4 regions of the Virgibacillus sp. Bac332 genome follow, and region 2 is predicted to be linked to each of the others. Evidence: riboswitches for the same ligand, from Rfam matches in the RefSeq annotation. Region 2 holds a riboswitch; each other region holds the start of a gene.
The links. Region 2 has a riboswitch for S-adenosylmethionine ahead of metK (methionine adenosyltransferase). Riboswitches for the same ligand answer to the same signal wherever they lie in the genome.
Positions count from the first base shown of each region.

Region 1: linked by a shared signal. The riboswitch ahead of D9782_RS13180 (methionine biosynthesis PLP-dependent protein) and the one ahead of metK (methionine adenosyltransferase) in region 2 are both predicted to bind S-adenosylmethionine.
Region 3: linked by a shared signal. The riboswitch ahead of D9782_RS04900 (methionine ABC transporter ATP-binding protein) and the one ahead of metK (methionine adenosyltransferase) in region 2 are both predicted to bind S-adenosylmethionine.
Region 4: linked by a shared signal. The riboswitch ahead of D9782_RS04350 (phosphoadenylyl-sulfate reductase) and the one ahead of metK (methionine adenosyltransferase) in region 2 are both predicted to bind S-adenosylmethionine.

Region 1 is NZ_CP033046.1:2,772,372-2,775,557, reverse strand. It holds gene D9782_RS13185 (ROK family transcriptional regulator) at 1-903, opposite strand, end outside; SAM riboswitch class I at 1,225-1,328, shown strand; gene D9782_RS13180 (methionine biosynthesis PLP-dependent protein) at 1,404-2,519, shown strand; gene D9782_RS13175 (anthranilate synthase component II) at 2,573-3,184, shown strand; gene pabB (aminodeoxychorismate synthase component I) at 3,150-3,186, shown strand, end outside.
Region 2 is NZ_CP033046.1:4,074,129-4,077,314, forward strand. It holds gene D9782_RS19960 (gamma carbonic anhydrase) at 1-100, shown strand, start outside; gene metK (methionine adenosyltransferase) at 371-1,567, opposite strand; SAM riboswitch class I at 1,865-1,975, opposite strand; gene pckA (phosphoenolpyruvate carboxykinase (ATP)) at 2,244-3,186, shown strand, end outside.
Region 3 is NZ_CP033046.1:1,044,051-1,047,236, reverse strand. It holds gene D9782_RS04905 (methionine ABC transporter permease) at 1-222, opposite strand, end outside; gene D9782_RS04900 (methionine ABC transporter ATP-binding protein) at 212-1,243, opposite strand; SAM riboswitch class I at 1,316-1,419, opposite strand; SAM riboswitch class I at 1,501-1,607, opposite strand; gene D9782_RS04895 (NAD(P)/FAD-dependent oxidoreductase) at 1,797-2,852, shown strand; gene D9782_RS04890 (ABC transporter substrate-binding protein) at 2,869-3,186, shown strand, end outside.
Region 4 is NZ_CP033046.1:927,328-930,513, reverse strand. It holds gene D9782_RS04360 (DMT family transporter) at 182-532, shown strand; gene D9782_RS04355 (DMT family transporter) at 532-846, shown strand; SAM riboswitch class I at 1,052-1,154, shown strand; gene D9782_RS04350 (phosphoadenylyl-sulfate reductase) at 1,322-2,047, shown strand; gene D9782_RS04345 (assimilatory sulfite reductase (NADPH) flavoprotein subunit) at 2,160-3,186, shown strand, end outside.

The DNA.
Region 1 (3,186 bases), 1.3 Mb from region 2:
CCACTTTTCTCCATTTTCATATTCAATGATTAAGGCCTGAATATTTTCAATCTCTTTTGTTTTAGATGCTTCATCTAACAAAAACTTTTCAGCAATATACGTTTGGAGACAGCCAAAATTCCCACATGGACAATAAATTCCATAAGGATCAACGATAGTATGTCCGATTTCTCCTGAGAAGTTTCCTTCACCTCGATAGATTTCTCCTTTCTTTATTAACGCAGAACCTACCCCACTACCAAAACCAATCATTGCCATATACGCTTTTTTTGGTTCAGGATCACTAATATACTCAGCAAGCGCTTTCAATTTTAATTCATTGTCCACGAATACGGTAAAGCCTACTTTCTCTTCAACCATCTCTTGTAAAGGGATATTTTTCCAATCAAATTGCGCAGATAATTTCACCTCACCTTTGTCATTCTCAATAAGTCCTGGTAAGCCAATACAAACTCCAGCAATTTGATCCGATGTAAGATTTTCGTCGTCAATCATTTGTAATATATGGTCTGCTATAAATTGAACTGTTGCCACTGGATCTATTGATTGATAGTCAAAGTACTTCAGAATGGTTAACTTTCCTATAAAATTCATTAAACCGATCCGAATAACTTTCTGGTCAATTTCAACACCAATTGAGAATACAGAATGTTCATTTGGAATAAAATAAGTGGCCTTCCTGCCAATTCCTTCGCTAGACATATTCATCTCTCTTATTAGCTTATTTTCTTGTAATGATGCAACAATTCGAGAAGCAGAAGTAGGACTCATCGACGTTTGTTTGGCAATTTCGGCACGTGAGATCGGACCTTGATTAAGAATTATTTCTAAGACTAAACTTCTATTTTCTTTTTTTAAAAAATCTTGATTCTTAATTTTCATTTGATCACCTATTAACATCATGTAATTAATAACCAGAATTAAATGGCTTATTCCATTGATTTTTTACTATTTATTATATTTTTCCAGTATTTAACCAAATAGTTTCTCCTGTGAAGTTATTAATAGTATAGATTAGTTCGAAAAATTAGTCAACTAATTTTTAGAATGTTTTAACTAATTTATTTCTTGCGATATTTCGTATCTGCTATTATTTTCCACTTATCTTCAGATGAAACCATGTTATCTAAATGCTGTAAACTGTACATTGGAGTAAATCCCTAAGTTTCCCTTGACAAATAGCAAAAACAACTGTAATCTATTTTAAAAATTACATAAACTATTTTCTTATCCAGAGAGGTGGAGGGACTGGCCCTTTGAAGCCTCGGCAACAGACTTATAAAGAGAACTGTGCCAATTCCAGATGCTCGAAAGCATGCAGATAGGAAGAGTAACCGAATGATGTAAGCCTCTTCTTATTTAATTAGAAGAGGCTTTTTTCATCGAATGAAGGGATGGATATTATGTCACGAAGAAGCATTGAAACAGAATTAGTACAATTAGGAAATAAGAGTGATAAAGCTACTGGAGCAGTTAGCGCACCTATTTATTTGTCAACTGCCTACCAGCACCACGGACTGGGACAATCATCAGGCTATGATTACTCAAGAACGAAAAATCCTACAAGAACCTTACTAGAGGAAGGAATCGCTAAATTGGAATCCGCTGACAGTGGGTATGCTTGCAGTTCTGGAATGGCAGCCATTCAATTAGTATTCTCTCTTTTTAATGCTGGGGATGAACTCATTGTAACGAGTGATGTATACGGAGGAACGTACCGATTATTAGAGCATTACGCCGCTGCATATCAAATTCAGACAACATATACAGATTTCAAGAATGACGGAGAAACGCGGCGACTGATATCCTCGAAAACAAGAGCAATCTTTATTGAAACACCTACAAATCCCCTAATGCAAGAGATAGATATTGTAAAAGTTGCGGAATTAGCGCACCAATATAATGTACTATTAATTGTTGACAATACTTTTCTGACCCCGCTACTTCAACGGCCAATTGAGTCAGGGGCTGATATCGTCATTCATAGTGGCACGAAATACATTGGTGGTCATAACGATGTACTCGCTGGATTAGTAGTGGCAAAAGGTAAATCCTTGTCTGAAAAATTAGCCAATTACCACAATGCTTCAGGTGCTGTGCTATCACCTTTTGACTCTTGGCTATTAATTCGAGGATTAAAAACACTTGCGCTTCGGGTGGAAAAACATGAAGCCAATGCAAAGCTTATCGTATCCTTTTTGCAAGAGCATCCAATGGTTGATAATGTTCTATATCCAGGAAGAGGTGGTATGTTATCTTTTCGCTTACGAAAAAGTAAATGGATAGATCCTTTCCTTCAAAGTTTGAAGCTTATCATTTTTGCTGAAAGTTTAGGAGGGGTGGAAAGTTTTATTACTTATCCAGCAACACAAACTCACGCTGACATACCTAGAGATGAAAGAATAAAGCGTGGTGTTGACGACCAACTGCTACGGTTTTCAGTTGGAATTGAACAACCAAATGAATTAATAGAGGATTTAAAACAAGCATTAATTGAAGTGGATACATATGCTTATTAACCTACATTTGCTATAATAACGCATGAAGTGTTTATAAGAGAGTAGGTAACTACATGATATTAGTCATCGATAATTATGATTCATTCACATTTAATCTTGTACAATATATGAAGCAGCTAAACCAGCAAGTATATGTCGCTCGCAATGATGAAATCTCAATAGCAGACATTAAACGATTAAACCCATCTAGCATATTGCTCTCTCCTGGACCTGGAAACCCGGCTTCTGCAGGTATATGTCTAGAGATTGTAAGAAAACTGTATACGCTATATCCAATAATTGGAATTTGTTTAGGGCATCAAACGATTGCTCAAGCCTTTGGTGCTAGTATTGTAAAAGCCAAACAACCAATGCATGGTAAGGTTTCAATGATTACCCATGATCATAAAGGTATATTCAAAAAGCTTAAAAATCCGTTAGCTGTCACAAGGTATCATTCACTTATTGTTCAGGAGGCTACCCTACCTTCTTGCTTTGAAATAAGCGCAAAATCAGTTACAGGTGAGATTATGGCAATTCGCCATAAAACTTATCCAATAGAAGGAATTCAAGCTCATCCTGAAGCAATACTATCCGAACAAGGGCTACAGTTATTAGAGAACTTTTTCACACGAAAGGTTGGACAAATAGATGCATTCGCCAAAAAAACCACTCCTATTCTTTGACT
Region 2 (3,186 bases):
AGACTTAACTCTAGAAGATTACGCGGAGATGGAACGTGTACGAAAATCATATGTAGATAAAGCAATCTACTACAAAAAATATACAAATTCCGGTAAGTAACTTCAAGAACAAAAGCGATTGGAGCTAGTCAACGGAGATAAAGGAATCACGGTGTGCTTGCAAGCCAATGATGACTTAGATTAGGGCGATTCGTGAAGTCACCTAGATTCTGTGCGCTGGAGCTGGACGCAGCTCAACACGCCTTCTTTATCCTTATGGAAAATATTGTAATTTAGACTATGAAAAAAGGCAGCCTAGAAGATTAAATCAGCTAGGTTACCTTTTTTCGTATCATAACCATTGTGAAGCTAAAGGATGATCAAGACTTTACTACTTAATAAGTGCTTTCAATTGCTCAACTTTGTCTGTCTTCTCCCATGGAAATAAAATGTCTGTTCTTCCAAAATGCCCGTAAGCAGCAGTATTTTTATAAATAGGTTTTTGCAAGTCTAACATACGAATAATACCTGCTGGTCGTAAATCAAATAATTCTCGAACAGCTTTTACTAGTTGCTCTTCATTTACAACACCTGTTCCAAAAGTGTTTATCGAAATAGAAACAGGTTCTGCTACACCAATGGCATAGGCTAGCTGTACTTCACAGCTTTTGGCAAGCCTGGCAGCCACTATGTTCTTTGCGACATAACGGGCAGCGTATGCAGCTGACCGATCAACTTTAGTAGAGTCTTTTCCACTAAACGCTCCGCCACCGTGTCTAGCATAGCCTCCATACGTATCAACAATAATCTTTCGACCTGTTAAACCTGCATCCCCCTGAGGTCCACCAATAACGAAACGGCCAGTTGGATTAATAAAATATTTAGTCGTCTCATCTAATAACTCATTTGGTACTATAGGGCGTATAACATGCTCTATCAAATCTTTTTCTATTTGCTCTGTAGCTATATCCTGATGATGCTGTGTAGAAATTACGATGGTATCAATTTTAACAGGTTGATCATTTTCATCATACTCAACGGTTACCTGTGTTTTACCGTCCGGTCGTAAGTATTCTAATGTCTTATCCTTCCGAACGTCAGCGAGACGCTTTGCCAACTTATGTGCCAATGAGATTGGAAGTGGCATCAATTCGTCTGTTTCATCACAAGCAAAACCAAACATTAAACCCTGATCACCAGCACCTATTGCAGCAATCTCTTGATCGCTCATTTTTCCTTGTCTTGCTTCCAATGCTGTGTCAACTCCACCAGCAATATCAGGTGATTGTTCATCAATGGCAGTTAATACTGCGCATGTCTCCGCGTCGAACCCAAATTTTGCGCGAGTATATCCGATTTCTTTTATAGTTTTACGAACAATAGCAGGTATATCTACATAAGTAGTAGTGGATATTTCACCCGCTACAAGAACAAGTCCAGTTGTAACAGTTGTTTCACATGCCACTCGGGCATTTGGATCTGTTTTTAATATCTCATCCAAAATAGCATCTGAAATTTGATCAGATATCTTATCTGGATGTCCTTCTGTTACTGATTCAGAAGTAAACAAACGACGATTAGCAGCCATGTTGCTAAATCCTCCTTCAAATATCGATTACGGAACTCTATTTATCAAATATGCTCATTCAGTAATAAGTACTAAGGTTAAACTGAAATAAGAAAGGCACCAGAAAGATTACCTACTACCGTATATTCTATTGTCACTCCTGGTTCACACGTACACGCAGGCGAATGACAATTTAGCTTAGAAATTGACTAATATGTTTATAATCGGGTTAAAGTTAGTCATCTACGTGTAGAATTTTTATAACTAATAAAAAAAGCCTTTCCCGCTTGTCATGAGGAAAGGATTGCTGGCCTTTCGCTCTTATTGTTCAAGGAAAAAAATCTCCTTGCATCAGGTTAGCACCTTTTCACTAAAGTGATGGTTGCTGGGCTTCATTGGGTCTGTCCCTCCACCAACTCTGAATAAGAGAGTATCCGTTCGAAACTTAGCTTATCGGAAGAAGCTTAATGTGTCAACTAGTTTAACTGTATTCTCAGAAGTTTTTTACTCATACTAAAGGAAAGAAAGATTCTGAACGACATTTTTTGCTGTAAACATTCAACATCTTATAAAAATTATTTTATATTTAGTATGGACTATTAACTTAAATGTGTTATACTAATAAACATATTCAGGATTATTTGGTCGTTCAACAAAAGAACGTGAATACAATTTCACATAAAGGCAGGTATTTAACATGAAAACGGTAGAAAAGTCTTTCGTAAAAGAATTATACACGCATAAACAGCTACAAACAAATTTATCCGTACCTCAGCTTGTTGAAAGAATTTTAGCAAGAGAAGAAGGCATGTTAACCGCAACAGGTGCAGTTCAAGCAACAACAGGATCTTATACCGGTCGCTCCCCAAAAGATAAATTTATTGTTACAGATGAAGTAAGTGAACAGCAGGTGGATTGGGGAACAGTAAATCAATCCATTGATGAATCTGTATTTGATCGATTGTATGAAAAGGTTATTTCCTATTTAAAAAATAAAGAAGAGCTATTCCAATTTAACGGATTTGCTGGTGCAGACCACGCGTATCGCTTACCAATACAAGTTATTAACGAATATGCCTGGCACAATCTATTTGCACGGCAGTTATTTATAACTCCAACTGCTGATGAGTTACTATCACATCAAGCTGAATTCACAGTAATATCAGCCCCTACTTTTAAAGCAGATCCTGAAGTAGATGGTACGAACTCAGAAGCGTTTATTCTTGTTTCTTTTAAAAAACGAATCATTCTAATAGGTGGTACCGAATATGCAGGTGAAATTAAAAAGTCTATCTTTTCAGTGATGAATTTCTTACTACCTCAACAAGATGTATTATCTATGCACTGTTCTGCTAATGTTGGCAAAGAGGGAGACGTGGCTTTATTCTTTGGTTTATCCGGCACGGGGAAAACCACCTTATCTGCTGATCCTTACAGAAGATTAATTGGTGATGATGAGCATGGTTGGGGTCCAAATGGAGTATTTAATATTGAAGGCGGATGTTACGCAAAGTGTATTCATTTATCTCAAGAAAAAGAGCCGCAAATTTATAATGCAATACGATTTGGTTCTGTCCTTGAAAACGTTATTCTTAATAAACAAACAAGGCTACCTGATTATGATGACACAACTTTAACAG
Region 3 (3,186 bases), 1.5 Mb from region 2:
GACAGCAACCATTAAGATAATAAACGGAATAGATCGGAACACATTTATAATGGCATTTAATACGGTAAAAACTGCTTTATTTTCCCATAAATGACCTTTTCTTGTGACAACAAGTAAAATCCCTAAGATTAGACCAATTACAAACGAAAAAAGCAAGGAAACGCCAACCATTACAATAGTCTCCCATAATGCTTCCACAATTTGTTGACCATTAACTAACATCTGCTAGCACCTCCTTTACCGTTACCTTCTGTTGGTGAATATGCATGATAGCACGATTTATTTCATTTTCATCACCATCTAGTTTGACGATTAAATTGCCAAATGGTGTTCCCTGTAGCTCCGTAATACTGCCAAATAACACATTTACATCAACCGCATATTGCTTAGCAATTTCTGATAATAGCGGTCGTCCCGTCGATTCCCCAAGGAATACAATTCGATAAATTTTCTGACGTTGATCCAGCACTTTTAACAGCTCATATACGGATCTAGGAATATCATCATGCATCACAGACCGTACAAATTTATGTGCAATCTCTGTCTTTGGCTGTGCAAACACTTCGAATACGGAACCTGCTTCTACTACTTTCCCCTCATCCAATACCGCTACCTTATCGCAAATCTCGCGAATAACCCCCATTTCATGCGTAATAATCAAAATGGTTAGGTTATATTCTTCATTTATCTTCTTTAGCAGCTGTAAAATTGATTTCGTAGTTTCTGGATCTAGTGCTGAAGTTGCTTCGTCACATAATAATACCTTTGGCTTCGTAGCAAGGGCACGAGCAATTCCTACACGCTGCTTTTGTCCACCAGATAGTTGATCTGGATAATTATCTGCTTTATCTTTTAATCCAACAAACTCTAGTAGTTCTATAACCCGACGCTTCACTTCATCTTTTGGTACATTAGCAAGTAATAACGGCATCGCTACATTTGCGAATACTGTTTTAGCATTTAATAAATTAAAATGCTGAAAAATCATCCCGATGCTTCGTTTAGCTTCACGTAGATCCTTTGGAGAAAGGCTTAGCAAATCTTGATTATTAACCGTTACTTTTCCCGAAGAGGGACGTTCTAATAGGTTCACACAACGAATAAGGGAACTTTTCCCAGCACCACTAAAACCGATAACACCAAAGATTTCACCTTTTTCAATGTGCAAATTCACATCGTCTAATGCCTTTATTTGTTGTTGCTTTCCATTATAAATTTTACTTACACGTTCAAACGTAATCATGATGTATCACTCCTTTATGTCTGTACTAAAAATGCCTCTTCAGTTAAGAAGAGGCATCCATATACTATCCTCTTCTTATCTTTCAAGCTCTTAGCTTGCTGGATTTGGCACAGTACTTCATAGAGTCTGTTGCCGAGGTTTCAAAGGGCCAGTCCCTCCACCTCTCTGGATAAGAAGTTACGCTATAAAATTTTGTTCCGAATAAAAAAATCCCTCCTTGTTTGTAAGAAGAGATTTCCATATCTATTGGCGCTCTCTTCTTATTTTCCAAGCACAAATGACTTGTTGGATTTGGCACAGTACTTTGTAAAGTCCGCTGCCGAGGCTTCAAAGGGCCAATTCCCTCCACCTCTCTGAATAAGAAGTTTATATTTTGTAATTGATATATACAATACTACGCATGCGACATCCTGTCAATTACTATTTGAAAATTTTTTATAAACCTGTCATTTATTTTTCTAACCGTTTATTGCTTTCCTAAAAAAATTCTGTATAATTAGTCATAGTGATAATGATTCTCATTATCATCAATGGCGAAGGAGGTAATTATAATATGCAACATTTAGATATTACAGATGTAACTATTGTTGGTGGTGGACCAGCAGGTTTATATGCATCTTTTTATAGTGGCATGAGGGATTTATCAACTCGTATTATAGAATATCAACCAAAGCTTGGTGGTAAGGTACACGTATATCCAGAGAAAATGATTTGGGATGTAGGTGGATTAACTCCTGTAACTGGAGCTACCTTAATTGATCAAATGGCAGAGCAAGCATTGACATTCGATCCTGAAGTCATTCTCAACGAAAAAGTTACAAAAATAGAGAAAAATGAAGATAACCTATTTGTATTAACTTCCCATTCTGGTAATCAATATTTAAGTAAAACAGTAATTCTTGCAGTTGGTGGCGGTATATTAAATCCAATTAAAATTGATATTGAAGGTGCAGATCGATTTGAGGTAACAAATCTGCATTATACCGTACAAAGTCTTGAGCATTTCAAAAATAAAAACATTATCATATCTGGTGGGGGAAACTCAGCCATTGATTGGGCTAACGAATTAGAACCAATAGCTAAGCAGCTACATATGGTGCATCGTAAAAATGAATTTACAGGACATGAAGCACATATTTCGCAAATCATGAATTCTACAGCTAACATCCATTTTAATTCAACCATTGAGAAGTTGCATGCTAATGCACAAGGCGATCAAATCGAAGCCGTGGAAATACGAAACCACGAGACAAATCAAGAAGAAGAAGTGAAAACAGATGCGCTTATCATTAGCTATGGCTATGAACGAGAATTAACGTTTATTAAAGAAAGCCCTTTAAATATTGAAATAGAAAGGGATTTCTTTGTAAAAGGAACCTCGAAATCAGCTACTTCCATTGAAGGTCTTTATGCAGCTGGTGATATCCTATCGTTTGATGGGAAGGTACACTTAATTGCTGGAGCATTTGTAGATGCAGCGAATGCCGTTAATCAAGCAAAACTATTATTAGAACCTGATGCAACAGCAAAAGCAAGGGTATCTTCACATAACGATAAATTTAATTCAAGAAATAAAGCGCTATTAAGGCATCTATATCAAAAATCATAAGCTAAGGAGATTGAAAATGATTAAAAAATTGCGCTTACCAGTTTTTCTAGTTATTCTTGCTATCTTCTTATCAGCATGTGGTGGTAATAATAGCTCAGAAGAAGAATCAGAAAATCAAGATAGCAATGAAGATAATAATAAACAAGAAGAAATGCGTAGTTTTGAAACCGCTAAAGGGAATGTCGATATACCAGTTAAACCAAAACGAATTGTCACCGACTACTACGGGGGCGAACTACTGTCCGTAGGTGCAAACGTAGTAGGTGCTGAACCAACAGCATTTGATAATCCATTTATATCAGATTTATTAAAGGATGCAACAGATGTTGGCTAT
Region 4 (3,186 bases), 1.4 Mb from region 2:
CCCACGGAAAGGGAAGTGGGCAGCCGGAGTGGTGGTCAAGCAGTAGCTATTATTCCATAATAGCTACTAGAGGGAGCGTAAATCTGAGCATGTAGTGATAAGGACTGAGCGAATTTTGCTCAGGTTTTCTAAAAATATAATGACTGAAAGTCAGTCATGTGATAAAGGATGAAATACAGAAATGAATAAATCATGGATATATGTTGTATTAACGAGTGTTTTTGAATTGATCTGGATCTATGGATTTAATACCGCTAACGCTTGGTGGCATTGGGTCCTAATCATAGGAGCTATCCTTTTAGATCTCCATTTCCTGTCTAAAGCTTGTGAAAATCTACCAACAGGTACCGTATATGCGATATTTGCTGCTGCGGGAACAGTAGGTACAGCCATCATGGATATTTACTTGTTTGGTGGAAGTTTAAATGTAGGAAAAATGTTCTTTATGTTGATTCTAGTTCTAGGGGTTATTGGCTTAAAACTTTCTGATCAACCGGAACAGTCTGAAGCGACAAAGGGGGTTCAATCCTAATGGGTTGGTTATTTATTGCGAGTGCATCTGTATTTGAAATGTTAGGTGTCTTAGGTTTACGTCTCTATAGTCAACAGAAGACTATACGAAATGGACTGCTTTATATTGGTGGATTAGGTGGTTCATTCATCTTTTTATATGCATCCTTCTCGTATTTACTTGTAAGTGTGGCATATTCTGTGTTTATTGGCATTGGAACGGCCGGTGCGGTATTGATGAACATGATTTTCTTTGGTGAATCTACGAATAAGTATCGAATTGCTAGTTTGATTGCGATTATTATTGGAGTTACCGGGTTAAAAGCATTATCATAAGCATATTAGAATACACATGCTTTTGGGAGAATAGTACGTTCACATTTAGGTGATTCTTTTCATGATCTAAAAAAATTTATTGTCACATCTGGCTTGTTTTTTGTATATAACATGAATATCAAACTATTCTCATGTTTTGGAAAAAGGCATTGACTTTTTCTGGAAAACCATTTAATATATCAAACAATACAGTCATAGATTTTAATTCTTATCAAGAGAGGTGGAGGGAAAAGGCCCTTTGAAGCTTCGGCAGCAGGTTATTCTAACACTGTGCCAATTCCTACAGACAATGGTCTGATAGATAAGAAGAGTGCAAGATACCGTACAAATTACTCTTCTTATCACATGGATAGGAAGAGTTTTTCATAGCATGTTTATGTTTACCTCACTGCCTATTTCCAGTACATTTGTTTGCCTAGACCTTACGCCTTTATTTTTAAGAATAACGTAGGAGGGATAATGCGTGACAAGTCATATGCTGTCATATCAAGATTTTACTGTTGATCCTTTTAAAGATTTTCTCCCTGAGGATGAAACGAAAGGAGCCTCTACCATTTTAAGTTGGGCATATGAGCAATATGGGGATTCCATCGTTTATGCATGTAGCTTTGGCGCAGAAGGTATGGTGCTAATTGATTTAATAGCAAAGGAGAAATCTGATGCAGAGATTGTCTTTCTAGACACAGGGTTACATTTTCAAGAAACGTATGATCTCATCGATGAAGTGAAAAAAAGGTACCCTGATTTGCGGATTCGCTTAAAGCAGCCTGATTTGACAGTGGAAGAACAGGCAGCAAAGCATGGCTCGGCCTTGTGGAAGCGACAGCCAGATCAATGTTGTTTCATTCGTAAGATCAAGCCTCTTGAAGAAGAACTAGATAAGGTACCTGCTTGGATATCTGGACTTCGTAGAGAGCAGTCACCAAGTCGTAGTAAAACAGACTTTGTGAATAGGGATGAACGATTTAAAAGCATTAAAATATGTCCGTTAATTTATTGGACTTGGGACGATGTATGGAATTATATTCAAAAACAACAATTGCCCTATAATGAACTGCATGATAGAAATTATCCAAGTATTGGGTGTATTCCTTGTACCTCCCAAGTAGCCGACTCTGATGATTTACGTGCAGGTAGATGGACGGGGCAAACGAAAACGGAATGTGGCTTGCATACCACGGTTAATAAAAGCGAATCGTGATGATCTGAGTATTCATCTTTTTTATTTCGTTTAATTCCTAGTAAATTAATTGGTATACTAAGTATTTGATTGTATAGGTATAAAAAAGAACTTAATAGTGAGGTGGAACGTGTTGTCGTTGAATGTAACAAATAGCCCTTTTAATCACGAACAAATAGAACAATTAAATCTCCTGTTACCTACTTTAACGGATCATCAAAAGGTTTGGCTAAGTGGTTACCTTTCAGCTTTTATATCAAAAGAAGTCCAATCTGGTAATCCAGACCCCCAAGCCGTCAGTCAAGCAACGAATGCTGGCACAGATCCGAGAGAAGTAACCGTATTATATGGATCGGAGACAGGGACTGCCCGCTCATTAGCAGAATCGATGGCTGAAAAGCTAGACGCAGCGAATTTTTTGGTAACTTGCTCCGCGCTTGATGACTTTAAGCCAAAGAAATTAAAGAAGACAGAGGATGTATTAATTATAACGGCAACCCATGGAGAAGGTGATCCACCGGATAATGCGATCTCTTTCTATGAATTTCTTCACAGCAGAAAAGCACCTAAATTGGATCATTTGCGTTTCGCAGTGCTAGCGCTCGGTGATGAGTCGTATGAATTTTTCTGTCAAACAGGAAAAGACTTTGATAAACGCCTAGAAGAATTAGGTGGAGAGAGGCTATATGACCGAGTAGATTGTGATTTGGATTTTGATGAGCAAGCGTCTGAGTGGATGACGGGAGTACTCGGGGTTTTAAAGCAGTCATCTGAAGTTGTTGACAATACCGTTCTAGCAGGTCAACAAACGGCAGGCACGTTCGTTTCCGAACAACCTGGTTTTTCAAGAACAAATCCATTTATGGCCGAGGTTGTGGAGAATATTAATTTAAGTGGTCGCGGTTCCAATAAGCAAACCCGCCATCTAGAATTGTCCATTGATGGGTCTGGCTTTACCTTCAAACCAGGAGATAGCTTAGGGATATTTCCGAAAAATGACCCCGTATTAGTCGATCAACTTATGAAGGCGATGAATTGGGATGCAGAACAAACTGTATCTGTGAATAAACAGGGGGAAATTAGGTCATTACGAGAAGCTTTACTTTCCCATTTTGAGATTACGGTTTTAACGAAGCCACTAGTAGAAAAGGCAGCTACAT